3 regions of the Bacillus sp. LL01 genome follow, and region 1 is predicted to be linked to each of the others. Evidence: riboswitches for the same ligand, from Rfam matches in the RefSeq annotation. Region 1 holds a riboswitch; each other region holds the start of a gene.

Region 1 (4,263 bases):
GACCTTGCAACGTATTGAAAAGTCTCCCGGACCGCCCATTGGAAAGCGTAGCGCCTGCAACGGAAATCAACCCCTTTACGTCAACCAAGGGAAAGACCCGAATTTTATACTTTACTAAAAAAACGCCCAAGGACAAAAGCTCTTTTGGGAGCTCTCATTCTAAGGCGTTTTTTTATATCTATATTAAGCGTTCGCTTGCTCTTTCAAAGTAGCTGCTTTGTCGACTTGCTCCCAAGGAAGGTCAAGATCGTTACGTCCGAAGTGGCCGTAAGCTGCAGTTTGCTTGTAGATAGGACGACGAAGGTCTAGCATTTTAATGATTCCTGCTGGACGAAGGTCGAAGTTGTTGCGAACCAATTCTACTAATTTCTCTTCAGAAACCTTACCAGTTTCGAATGTGTCAACCGCGATGGATACCGGTTGAGCAACACCGATAGCGTAAGCCAATTGAACTTCACATTTGTCAGCAAGTCCGCTTGCTACGATGTTTTTTGCAACATAACGTGCAGCGTATGCACCGGAACGGTCAACTTTCGTTGCATCCTTACCGGAGAATGCTCCACCACCATGGCGCGCGTAACCGCCGTAAGTGTCAACAATGATTTTACGTCCAGTTAAACCAGCATCCCCTTGAGGTCCGCCGATTACGAAACGGCCAGTCGGGTTGATGAAGTATTTTGTGTTCTCGTCAATCAATTCTGCAGGAACTACAGGCTTGATAACAAACTCTTTAATATTGCGTTGGATGCGCTCTAAAGAAACCTCAGGATGATGCTGAGTGGAAATAACGATTGTATCAACACGAACAGGTTGGTTGTTCTCATCATATTCCACTGTTACTTGCGTTTTTCCGTCCGGACGTAAGTAAGGAAGAATTTCATCTTTTCTTACTTCTGTTAATCGACGGGAAAGCTTATGTGCAAGTGAAATAGGTAATGGCATTAATTCTTTTGTTTCATTACAAGCATATCCGAACATTAGACCTTGGTCTCCTGCTCCGATTGCTTCGATTTCAGCATCTGACATTTGGCCTTCACGTGCTTCCAATGCCTGGTCAACACCCATCGCGATATCAGCAGACTGCTCATCAATGGAAGTTAATACTGCACAAGTTTCCGCATCAAAGCCGTATTTTGCACGAGTATAACCGATGCCTTGGATCGTTTCACGAACGATTTTAGGAATATCTACATAAGTGGAAGTTGTAATTTCTCCAGCTACCAATACTAATCCAGTAGTAACAGAAGTTTCACACGCTACGCGTGCATTCGGATCATTAGTTAGAATTGCATCCAGGATGGAATCGGAAATTTGGTCACAAATTTTATCCGGGTGCCCTTCCGTTACGGACTCAGAAGTAAATAAACGACGTTGTTTAGTCATTAAAAAAAGTTCCTCCTTTTTTGTTTATGAAAAGTGTTTGATTTCTCTTCATGTACAGCAGTTATATTTGATACGGATCTCAGTTCCTATTGTGATGTTCTTTGTTATCTTGTGTAAAAATAGAAAAACCTTCCCACAAAATTGAGGAAAGGTTTGATTTCAAGAATTAGCCTTTCACTCTTATCGGTCAAGGTCAGAGCCTTGCTCAGGTTTAGCACCTTTTCTCAAGCGACCATATCTGGTCTAAAAATAAAAAAAGCGGCGTGCTTTTTGCGCTCGCTCATCCTTTGAGCAGGTTGCTGGGTTTCATAGGGCCTGTCCCTCCACCAGCTCGGAATAAGAGTATCCGTTCAAGGTTCTATATTAGCGCACTAAAACCTTTCATGTCAATAAAAAAGAGAAATAATTCGACAATGATTTACAGGAAATTATTGCTTCCTTATTATCATTGTCCTTCTTTTACTTCTACTGATATTCTAAGCCTTAAGAATTTGGTCCATCATTCTCTTTTACTTATCGGCAACAGGGTTTATAATGGGAGAGGGATTCGGGCTCATACATGTCCATCCGCTCACTTTGCGCTAAAATTGATAACGCTTTCACACGTGCAACTCTATCTAACTGCTTTCTGCTTTCCACTCGGATAAGCCTGTTTTTCACAAAACGTTAACGAATTCACATTAATTTTCATAAAATAAGCTAATTAGTATGGACTATTAGATCGAATGTGTTATACTTTTTAACAGATGAGAAAAACAATATAAAATTATTAATTCAAGTTGAAGGAGAGTTATCCATGATGAAAACGGTTGGTATCGATAATGGGTTAACAAAATTAATTTACGGAAGCAACACACATGTACAATTGTCTGTTCCCCAATTGGTGGAAAAAGTATTAAACCGTAACGAAGGCTGCCTGACATCAACAGGTGCGGTACTCGCAACCACTGGTAAATACACGGGTCGCTCCCCTAAAGATAAATTTATTGTAGAAGAAGACTTGAGCAAGGATAAAATCGATTGGGGCTCTGTAAACAGCCCAATCTCCGAAGAAGTATTCGACCGTCTATATAGTAAAGTTTTAACATACTTAGAGAATAAAGATGAAGTATTTGTTTTTAAAGGATTTGCTGGCGCTGATGAAAAATATCAATTACCAATCCAGGTAATCAACGAATTCGCATGGCATAACCTTTTTGCGCAACAATTATTCATTAAACCAAATGATGAGCAATTGGCCAAACATGAAACTGCCTTCAGCATCGTTTCTGCACCAAACTTCAAGGCTGACCCAGCTGTTGATGGAACGAACTCAGAAGCATTCATCATCATTTCCTTCACTAAGCGCGTGGTACTGATTGGCGGCACAGAATATGCTGGTGAAATGAAAAAGTCCATCTTCTCTGTGATGAACTATCTTCTACCGGAAAACGGCATCATGCCGATGCACTGCTCTGCAAACGTTGGACGTGAAGGCGATGTAGCATTATTCTTCGGACTTTCTGGTACTGGTAAAACAACTCTTTCCGCTGATCCGAACCGCAAGCTTATCGGTGATGATGAGCATGGTTGGTCCAATACGGGCGTATTCAATATTGAGGGCGGTTGCTATGCGAAATGCATCGGTTTGACACATGAAAAAGAACCTCAGATTTTTGATGCAATCCGCTTCGGATCTGTCCTTGAAAATGTGGTCATTGACGGACAATCTAGAATTGCCGATTATGATAACTCAACTTTAACCGAAAATACTCGTGCAGCCTATTCCTTGGATGCAATGGAAAATATCGTTCAACCTAGTATTGCTGGCCATCCGACAACGATCGTCTTTTTAACAGCCGATGCAACGGGCGTATTGCCTCCAATCTCCAAGCTTTCCAAGGAACAGGCAATGTTCCACTTCCTAAGTGGATATACAAGCAAGCTTGCAGGGACAGAGCGCGGAATTACATCACCACAAGCAACATTCTCTACTTGCTTCGGTTCACCGTTCCTGCCACTTCCTGCTACCACTTATGCAGAGATGCTTGGTAAGAAAATCGATGAGCACAACGTACAGGTCTACCTTGTCAACACAGGTTGGACTGGCGGGGAATATGGCGTAGGAAACCGCATGAAGCTTTCCTACACAAGAGCGATGGTGCAGGCCGCACTTGAGGGCGACTTGACAAATGTTGAAGTGGAAAAGGATCCATACTTCGGCGTTTCCATTCCTGTTCATGTACCAGGTGTACCTGATGAAGTGTTACAACCTAAGAAAACATGGCATGACGAAGAGAAATATGATCAGTTTGCTCGCGAGCTTGCAGGCAAATTCAAAGCGAACTTCAAGAAGTTTGAAAATGTACCTGGGGAAGTCCTTGAAATGGGCGGACCAACTGTATAATAAGAAAAAGGAGCGGTAACCATCAAAGGTTCCGCTCTTTCTTTTGTTCCTTCATCCATCTTGTAAGCCGCTCCACTATCCTCCGGTTCTCTCCTGGAGGAAAATAATGCGTGTACTCCGGATAATACCACGCCCCCACCGTCTTCCCCATCTCCTTCGCACACTTTTCCAACCTGTAGGAATGCTCTATGGAAACATTTTTGTCCAGCTCTCCATGAATAATCAAGATCGGCGCATTTAGCCGGTCAAGCTCCAACAGCGGTGTTCTCCACTCATACCTTTCCGGATACTTATTCGGCGTCCCTCCAATTACTCGCTTCATCATCCGACGAAGATCCACTCTTTCCTCATATGTCAGAAACATATCGGATACCCCGCCCCAGGACACGACCGAACACACCTCAGGAAATTCAATTCCTGTCATAAGAGCCATCACACCTCCGCGGGAGAAACCGAATACATGAATACGCCCCGGTAGAACCTTTTCGTGCAGC
Region 2 (4,263 bases), on a different contig from region 1:
CTTTTGCTGCGGACTTCAGGAGTTTTGTGGTGACGAAACCGCCGGAATCCGCTATTTTATCAAGTCGGCTCAGATCGTAACCTGTAGACCAGAGTTCAGGTAGAACAATAATGTCGGGATTGTCGGCTCCAGCCTTCTTCAATAATTCACACACTTTTTCTATATTTGCTTCGGGGTCACCGAAGGCTATATCAAATTGAATACAAGCTATTTTCCAGTTCATAAGACCATCCCTCCGTAGAAAAAATACTTTACAAGTTGATTCTAACAATATATTATTTGTGACTAGGATTTCAAGAATTTTAAAAGTAGGTGAACAAGTTGAAACATTTCCAACAATCTGAACTTTTAAATAGATTGCCGAAACAGTTTTTTGCCTCTTTGGTTGAAAAAGTGGGAAGCGTTATGGCACAAGGGCATGATGTCATCAATCTTGGCCAAGGAAACCCTGACCAACCTACGCCAGAACATATCGTAAAATCGTTGCAGGAAGCAGCGGATAAACCGAATCATCATAAATATTCACCATTTCAGGGACACCAATTTTTCAAAGAAGCCATCGCGACATTTTATAAAAGGGAATATGACGTCGACATAGATCCGGATACGGAAGTTGCCATTCTCTTTGGTGGTAAAGCAGGACTTGTGGAAGTTCCCCAGTGCTTACTGAATGAAGGCGATACGGTGCTTGTCCCAGATCCTGGCTATCCGGATTATTGGTCCGGTGTGGCATTGGCAAAAGCTAAAATGGAATACATGCCATTAAAAGAATTATATCATTTTTTACCAAACTATGAAGACATCAATCCGGAAGTTTTAGCAAAAGCAAAGCTTATGTTCCTCAATTATCCTAATAATCCGACAGGGGCAGTTGCGACTTCTGCGTTTTTCAAAAAAACCGTGGATCTTGCAAACAAGCACGATATTTGTGTTGTACACGACTTCGCGTATGGTGCTATCGGGTTTGATGGAAAAAAACCGAAGAGCTTTCTTCAGACGACTGGGGCGAAAGATGTCGGCATAGAAATATACACATTGTCGAAAACTTTTAATATGGCCGGTTGGCGAGTAGGATTTGCTGTTGGGAATGCAAGTGTCATAAGAGCCATCAACCTTCTGCAGGATCATATGTATGTCAGTATTTTTGGTGCGATTCAAGAAGCTGCTGTAACGGCATTGCTTGATACGCAACAATGCGTAGAGGACTTGGTGGATTTGTATGAAGAACGACGTAATGTCCTGATTCATGGAGTGCAGGAGATCGGCTGGGAGGTAACGGCTCCGAAAGGATCTTTTTTTGCATGGCTAAAGGTCCCGGAAGGTTTCACTTCAGAGCAATTTGCGGACAAGCTGCTCTATGAAGCCCATGTTGTGGTGGCACCGGGAAAAGGGTTCGGTGCTTATGGTGATGGATATGTACGTGTCGGTTTGTTGACAACTACCGAAAGATTGAAAGAAGCAGTTCAACGGATCAGAGAATTAAAGATTTTCTGAATAGTCTGTTGACAACCTTTCAAAATGATGGCATAATCTCAACTAGAATTTATGAATTGAAAAATTGGCTCAATGACCGAGCAAAAATAATATATTATCCAATCTTATCAAGAGCAGGTGGAGGGACTAGCCCGATGAAACCCGGCAACCGACTTATTCCAATAAGCACGGTGCTAAATCTTGCAGCACGAGGCTGATAGATAAGAGGATGTTAGGTGTACTAACCTCTTCTTATCGAAGGGGTTTTTTATGTTTTCAACTTACTTAAAATACCAATTTAATCATAGGGACTCTAGCTGTTGATTGTAGCACAGGGCGGAGACTCCTTCGGGAGGTAGCGCTTAGTGGAGACCCCGCAGGCTTGCCGAGGAGGCTCCACAAGTGCCCCGAGGAAAGCGAAGCCCGGTGCGGAAATCAACAGCGGTGTTTAACAGAGCCTATGTTTTAAAAGAGAAAGGGTGTACATAATGTCAGAAATTCTAGCAACCTATCTGGTTCATGACCATAAAGATGACCTTGTGAAAAAAGCGGAAGGAATCGCACTTGGGCTTACAATCGGATCGTGGACAGACCTTCCACAGCTTGAACAAGAGCAATTAAGAAAGCATAAAGGCAGAGTTGTAAGCGTGAAAGAACTTTCTTCAAGTGACAGGGTGAACGCTTATTTGGGAAAAACGGTTACTCGTGGAATCGTAAAAATTGCTTATCCAGGCGTGAATTTCAGTAATGACCTTCCTGCCATTTTGACAACTGTATTTGGCAAATTGTCACTAGATGGAGAGATAAAATTGATTGACCTAGAGTTCGGGAATGACTTGAAGCGTACTTATTCTGGGCCGAAGTTCGGAATAGAAGGACTACGTTCCGTTACAGGGGTTCATCATAGACCTTTTATCATGAGTATATTTAAAGGTGTCATCGGCAGGGACCTCGGCTATCTTAGCAATCAGTTGAAGGAGCAGGCGCTAGGAGGAGTGGATTTCATCAAGGATGACGAGATACTTTTTGAAAACGAACTTACCCCGTTCGAACAGCGGATAACCGAAGGCAGAAGGATACTGGAGGAAGTGAAAGAGGAGACAGGTCATCGTGCAAGATATGCAGTCAACCTGACAGGTCGTACATTTGATCTTAAAGATAAAGCGAAAAGGGCCTCAGAACTCGGTGCCGATTTTCTGTTATTCAATGTTTTTGCATATGGCCTCGATACACTACAAAGTCTTGCGGAAGACAAGGAAGTGTCCATTCCGATGATGGCGCATCCGGCAGTTAGTGGGGCGGTAACACCATCTGAATTTTACGGTATTTCCAATGAACTACTGTTGGGAAAATTACTACGATATGCAGGAGCTGACTTTTCCTTGTTCCCTTCCCCTTACGGAAGTGTTGCATTGCCAAAAGAACAGGCTCTGGGAATACGTGATGCACTAACAGAAGAGGACGTTCAGATAAAAGCGACCTTGCCTGTGCCTTCAGCAGGAATCCATCCAGGATTGGTTCCGCTGCTCTATCAGGACTTTGGAAACGATGCAGTCATCAATGCAGGAGGAGGGGTCCACGGTCATGAACTTGGAGCTGCAGCCGGGGGGAAAGCCTTCCGACAAGCGGTGGAAGCGGTATTGGGAGGCCATACACTTGCTGGCTACTCGGAAACGCATTTTGAGCTGCAAGTTGCCCTCAAGCAGTGGGGAAGTGTGGAGGTTACCAAATGACAGTGAAAAAGCAAATGATTTTTTGCGACTTTGATGGAACCATCACCAATAGTGATAATATCATTGCCATCATGAAAAAATACGCCCCAAAAGAATGGGACGATATTAAGGATAAAGTGCTATCCCAGGAGATTTCCATCAAGGAAGGAGTGGGGAAAATGTTTGCTCTACTTCCTTCCGACCAGAAAGAGGATATCAGCAATTATATTATTAATCATGCTGAAATCAGGGAAGGTTTCAAAGAGTTTGTCGCTTTCACCAAGGAAGAGGGAATCCCGCTCTATATTGTCTCCGGAGGCATAGACTTCTTTGTTGAACCACTTTTGGAAGAGTTGGTGGAAGAAGAGAACATCTATTGCAACGGCTCCGACTTTACAGGGGAAAAAATAAACATCCTTTGGCCTCATTCATGTGATTCTGGATGTGAGAACGATTGTGGCTGCTGCAAGCCATCGATTATTCGAAAGCTTGCAGAACCAAACACCTATAAAATTGTTATTGGAGATTCCATCACGGATCTTGAAGCGGCAAAACTTGCAGATCAGGTGATAGCCAGGGATTTCCTGATCGAAAAGTGCGAGGAGTACTCCATTCCTTTCTTACCATTTGAAACATTCTTTGATGTAATGGAAATTTTGAAAAAAAGGGAGGTGACGGCATGAGTCAATTGGTGAAGAAGTGGACAGAGCTTTCTGATGTGAAAGAAGAGTTGGCTGAACGTGACTGGTTTTTTGGTACAAGTGGAAATCTTTCCATAAAAGTGTCAGATGAGCCGTTGCAATTCCTCGTTTCCGCAAGTGGTAAGGATAAGAGAAAGATAACCTCAGAGGATTTTCTGCTTGTGGATGAACAAGGAAAAGCCGTGGGAAATACAGAATTGAGGCCTTCAGCAGAAACATTGCTGCATCTTATGGTGTACCGGCAGACGGCTGCAGGTTGTTCCCTGCATGTCCACACTATAGACAATAATGTAATATCCGAATTATACGGTGACTATGGTGAAATTACATTTAAAGGACAGGAAATCATCAAAGCCTTCGGTATCTGGGAGGAGGAT
Region 3 (4,263 bases), on a different contig from region 1:
TTCCGGTTAATGGATGAGCACCACTTCCTGCAGCCAGGCAAGACGGATGGCATGTTCGAACTTGACGGGGAAACCTGCGCAGGCTTCATCTGCTATGATATCCGCTTTCCTGAATGGATACGTGCCCACACCACTAAAGATGCTAAAGCGATTTTCGTTGTTGCTGAGTGGCCTTTGGCGAGGGTAGACCATTGGCGCACCCTACTTATCGCACGCGCTATCGAAAACCAGTGCTATGTAATTGCATGTAACCGATCTGGTGCAGACCCTAAAAATGCCTTCGCAGGACATTCCATGATTATTGACCCATGGGGCGAAATATTGGCTGAAGCTGGTGAAGGAGAAGAAATCATCACAGCTCAAGTTGACTTGTCTAAAGTGGACGAAGTTAGAAAAAGAATTCCAATTTTCGAAGATAGAAGACCGCAGTATTATTGATTCGGTTAGCTATAAGTTAATGGCCGCATAACGAAAAAGCAATTAATGCTTGGAGCTGACTGAGGATTCTTCACGTCCAGTTCCAAGCTACTTTTTTTGAATAACTAACCGAAATGGATCCATAGCACATACATGGAAAGCGGCCTTGACCAATCTTTTGTCAACACAGACTTATAGTTCCCTCTTGTCCTCTACATTTCAAACTCTTAAGCGCATATTTCAACTTCACATCCATACTACATCCCTCTTTCTTTTTCATCCCCCCACTCAGATTGTTTTTCTCTTTAGTATAGTTACTTTTTTCAACCGTTAAGCGGGAGCAATTCCCCCATATATCACAGCAATCCCTCCATCATCTCAATAATCCCCCCAATAAACAGCGTATTCCCCCCATTTTAGACAGAATTCCAACCAGAGAACTAGATATTCCCCCCACAAACGAGTGTTTTTCCCCCATTACTAAAAAAAACATATACAGCCCAAAACAAAAAGGACCCCGAGATGGAGTCCTTTTCTATTTGGCTAGCATTAGCATTATTTTGTAACGTTAGCAGCTTGAGGTCCACGAGCGCCTTCAACGATTTCGAAAGAAACTTCTTGACCTTCTTCTAAAGATTTGAAACCATCGCCTTGGATTGCGGAGAAGTGTACGAATACGTCGTCTTGACCTTCAACTTCGATGAATCCAAAACCTTTTTCTGCATTGAACCATTTTACTTTACCTTGTAACATGTTTGTTCCTCCTTGTGGTTTACCCACGTAAATATTACTATTCTTGCTCTTTTAAACACTTCAAGACGAAAACTTGTTTCTGACTTTCCATATTCTCGAACAAAAATAATAGTTTAATAATAACAGGTTTCCTCCATTTTTACAAGATATTAAGCAAACAATTCATACAATTCCATCTAATTCTTCGAAATTGTCAAATTGCTATTTTAAAAAATCTGTTGACATATTCCTTACCGACTTGTTATTATTTTCAACAAGCAATAATTTTCACACAATTTAATACATTCGCGAATTTTTTGCGATCTCTTATCAAGAGCAGGTGGAGGGATTTGGCCCGATGATACCCAGCAACCGACCGTAATACTGTTGTGAGACAGGGCGTTACATACATTGTGACGCCGAACGTAAACGTTCATAAGGCACGGTGCTAATTCCAGCAGAAGAAATTTCTGGCAGATAAGAGGGGAGAAGTCAATCCTTCAAGCCTCTTTCTTATGGAAAGGGGCTTTTATTTATGAAAAATGGCCCCTCACTCATTATATAAACAATACTTTAAGACTCGGGGGTATTTAAAATGACAATAACTGCGACCGCAAAATATGAACCATTAACAGAAACTACAGCCGTATCACTGGCAAAGGACTTGGAATTCTTTAGAGAAGGCGCGCTACTTCATTGCCGGGAAATCGGCGATGGAAACTTGAATCTCGTGTTCCATATCAGAGATGAAAATAACACAGGTATCATTATCAAACAGGCACTTCCATATGCCAAAGTGGTCGGTGAGAGCTGGCCGCTTACCCTTCAACGTGCCACAATAGAAGGAAACTATCTGAAGAATGCTGCGATACTTGTCCCAAATCTTGTTCCGAAAGTATATTACACAAACGAAGCATTGGCGATCACGATCATGGAAGATCTTTCGCATCTTGAAATTGTAAGAAATGGCTTTATCAATGGCAAGGATTACCCCTTGCTTTCCAAGCACATTGGGGAGTATTTGGCCAAAACTTTATTCTATTCTTCGGATTTCGGTTTGAACCAGCAGGAAAAAAAGAATCTTCAGCAACAATTTGCCAATCCTGAACTTTGTAAAATAACGGAGGATCTTGTTTTCACAGACCCTTTCTTCGATAGTGAGACGAACAGTTATGAACCAGAACTTCTTGGTGCAGTTGAAGAACTTTGGAAAGATGAGACAGTAAAGCTGGAAGTAGCGAAACTGAAATACAAGTTTCTGACAAACGGGGAAGCACTTCTACATGGAGATCTTCATACTGGAAGCATTTTTGCAAGTGAAATTGATACAAAGGTAATTGATCCGGAATTTGCTTACTTTGGTCCCATCGGATTTGATGTAGGTCAATTTTTTGCCAATGTTTTAATACAGGCCATCACTAGGGGAGACGAAAACCGCTTAGCTATTATCGCACATCTACATCAAGTCTGGGAGGCTTTCACTACCACTTTCACCGACCTTTGGAAAACCGAGAGCGTGGAGCAATTCACCGTAACCCCAGGTTATTTAGATTATGTGTTAAAAAAAGTTTTTGCGGAGGCGATCGGCTTTGCTGGATGTGAAGTTATTAGACGGACCATAGGATTGGCACATGTAGCAGACCTTGACACCATCCAACCCTATGCAAAGCGCATTTCAACAAAGCAAAAGGCATTGGACCTTGGAAGATTATTAATTTTGGACGCAATAACCTTCAAGAATACAAAAGAGATTGAAGCATCATTTGAGAATGTTATAAAGGGGAATTAACGAATTATGACTATAACTCTTAACTTGCCACTATCTGTAGAGTGGAAGGATACGTATATTCGATTATTAGATCAACAGAAATTGCCGCAAGAAACCGTCTTTCTTGACCTGAAAACGATCGGTGATGTGCATGATGCTATTGTCACATTAAAAGTAAGAGGTGCACCAGCCATCGGAATTACTGCCGCTTACGGACTTGCGCTAGCCGCAAACTCCTATGAAACTGATAATCTGGCTGATTTTAATATCCTGTTAAAAAAGGATAAGGACTATCTTGCTTCCTCCCGCCCAACTGCGGTCAACTTGTTTTGGGCGATTGACCGGCTGGTGCAAGTCGCATTGAAAGCTTCATCTGTAAACGAAGCAAAAACAATTCTCGTTCACGAAGCCATCCAGATCCAGCTTGAGGATGAAGCCACATGCCGACAAATCGGAGAGCACGCTCTTACCCTTTTTCGGAAAAATGATAAAGTCCTGACAATCTGCAATGCAGGGTCTATTGCAACAGCAAGGTATGGCACCGCATTGGCTCCTTTTCACCTTGCGAAAGAACAGGATTTCCCTCTTAGTGTTTTTGCGTGTGAAACTAGACCGGTTCTACAGGGAGCACGTTTAACCGCATGGGAGCTGCAACAATCAGGTGTGGATGTCACTTTGATTACTGATAACATGGCTGCCCATACAATTAAAACAAAAGAAATCGCCGCCATAATTGTCGGGGCAGACCGTATTACCGCAAACGGGGATACTGCGAACAAAATCGGTACATATGGTCTTGCCATTCTAGCAAAATACTTTGGGATTCCCTTTTATGTTGCTGCACCATTATCTACTTTTGACCTTTCCAGAAAGAGCGGAGAAGAGATTGAAATCGAAGAAAGAGATTCAAAAGAGATCACCCATCTTGGGGGCCACCTAATCGCCCCTGAGAGCATTCCCGTTTTTAACCCGGCGTTTGATGTAACACCAAATGACCTGATTACCGCCATCATTACGGAGAAAGGGATTATCCAAGGTAACTACACCGAAGCTATCCCAGCCTTATTCGATAACTAACACAACAAAAACCGGGCAAATACCGCCCGGTCCTCTTGAAACAAAATATCATTAGATGTTTGTTTAATCACCGCTGTTACTTTCCGCAAATAGCTGCGCTTTCCACGGGGCGACCTTGAGCCTCCTCGGCGTTGCCTGTGGGGTCTCAAGATTGTCGCTACTCCCCCGTAGGAGTCTACGCCATTTGCTCCAATCCACAGCTAGAAACCATTCACCTCTTTTAGATAGTTTTTATTTAACCCTTCGGTGAATGATATTACCTTGTTGAT

The links. A riboswitch is a leader RNA that binds a small molecule or an ion and turns the genes downstream of it on or off. The one in region 1 is predicted to bind S-adenosylmethionine.
Region 2: another riboswitch for S-adenosylmethionine. It lies ahead of mtnW (2,3-diketo-5-methylthiopentyl-1-phosphate enolase); the one in region 1 lies ahead of metK (methionine adenosyltransferase).
Region 3: another riboswitch for S-adenosylmethionine. It lies ahead of mtnK (S-methyl-5-thioribose kinase); the one in region 1 lies ahead of metK (methionine adenosyltransferase).

What each region holds. Positions count from the first base shown of each region.
Region 1 is NZ_LFEL01000004.1:45,047-49,309, reverse strand. Features, by position in the region: gene metK (methionine adenosyltransferase) at 184-1,383, opposite strand; SAM riboswitch class I at 1,561-1,726, opposite strand; gene pckA (phosphoenolpyruvate carboxykinase (ATP)) at 2,183-3,769, shown strand; gene AB685_RS12820 (prolyl oligopeptidase family serine peptidase) at 3,792-4,263, opposite strand, start outside.
Region 2 is NZ_LFEL01000003.1:106,087-110,349, forward strand. Features, by position in the region: gene AB685_RS10075 (carbon-nitrogen family hydrolase) at 1-223, opposite strand, end outside; gene AB685_RS10080 (pyridoxal phosphate-dependent aminotransferase) at 322-1,494, shown strand; SAM riboswitch class I at 1,596-1,701, shown strand; gene mtnW (2,3-diketo-5-methylthiopentyl-1-phosphate enolase) at 1,962-3,206, shown strand; gene AB685_RS10090 (2-hydroxy-3-keto-5-methylthiopentenyl-1-phosphate phosphatase) at 3,203-3,868, shown strand; gene AB685_RS10095 (methylthioribulose 1-phosphate dehydratase) at 3,865-4,263, shown strand, end outside.
Region 3 is NZ_LFEL01000003.1:101,702-105,964, reverse strand. Features, by position in the region: gene AB685_RS10075 (carbon-nitrogen family hydrolase) at 1-438, shown strand, start outside; gene cspD (cold-shock protein CspD) at 973-1,170, opposite strand; SAM riboswitch class I at 1,474-1,633, shown strand; gene mtnK (S-methyl-5-thioribose kinase) at 1,745-2,938, shown strand; gene mtnA (S-methyl-5-thioribose-1-phosphate isomerase) at 2,945-3,994, shown strand.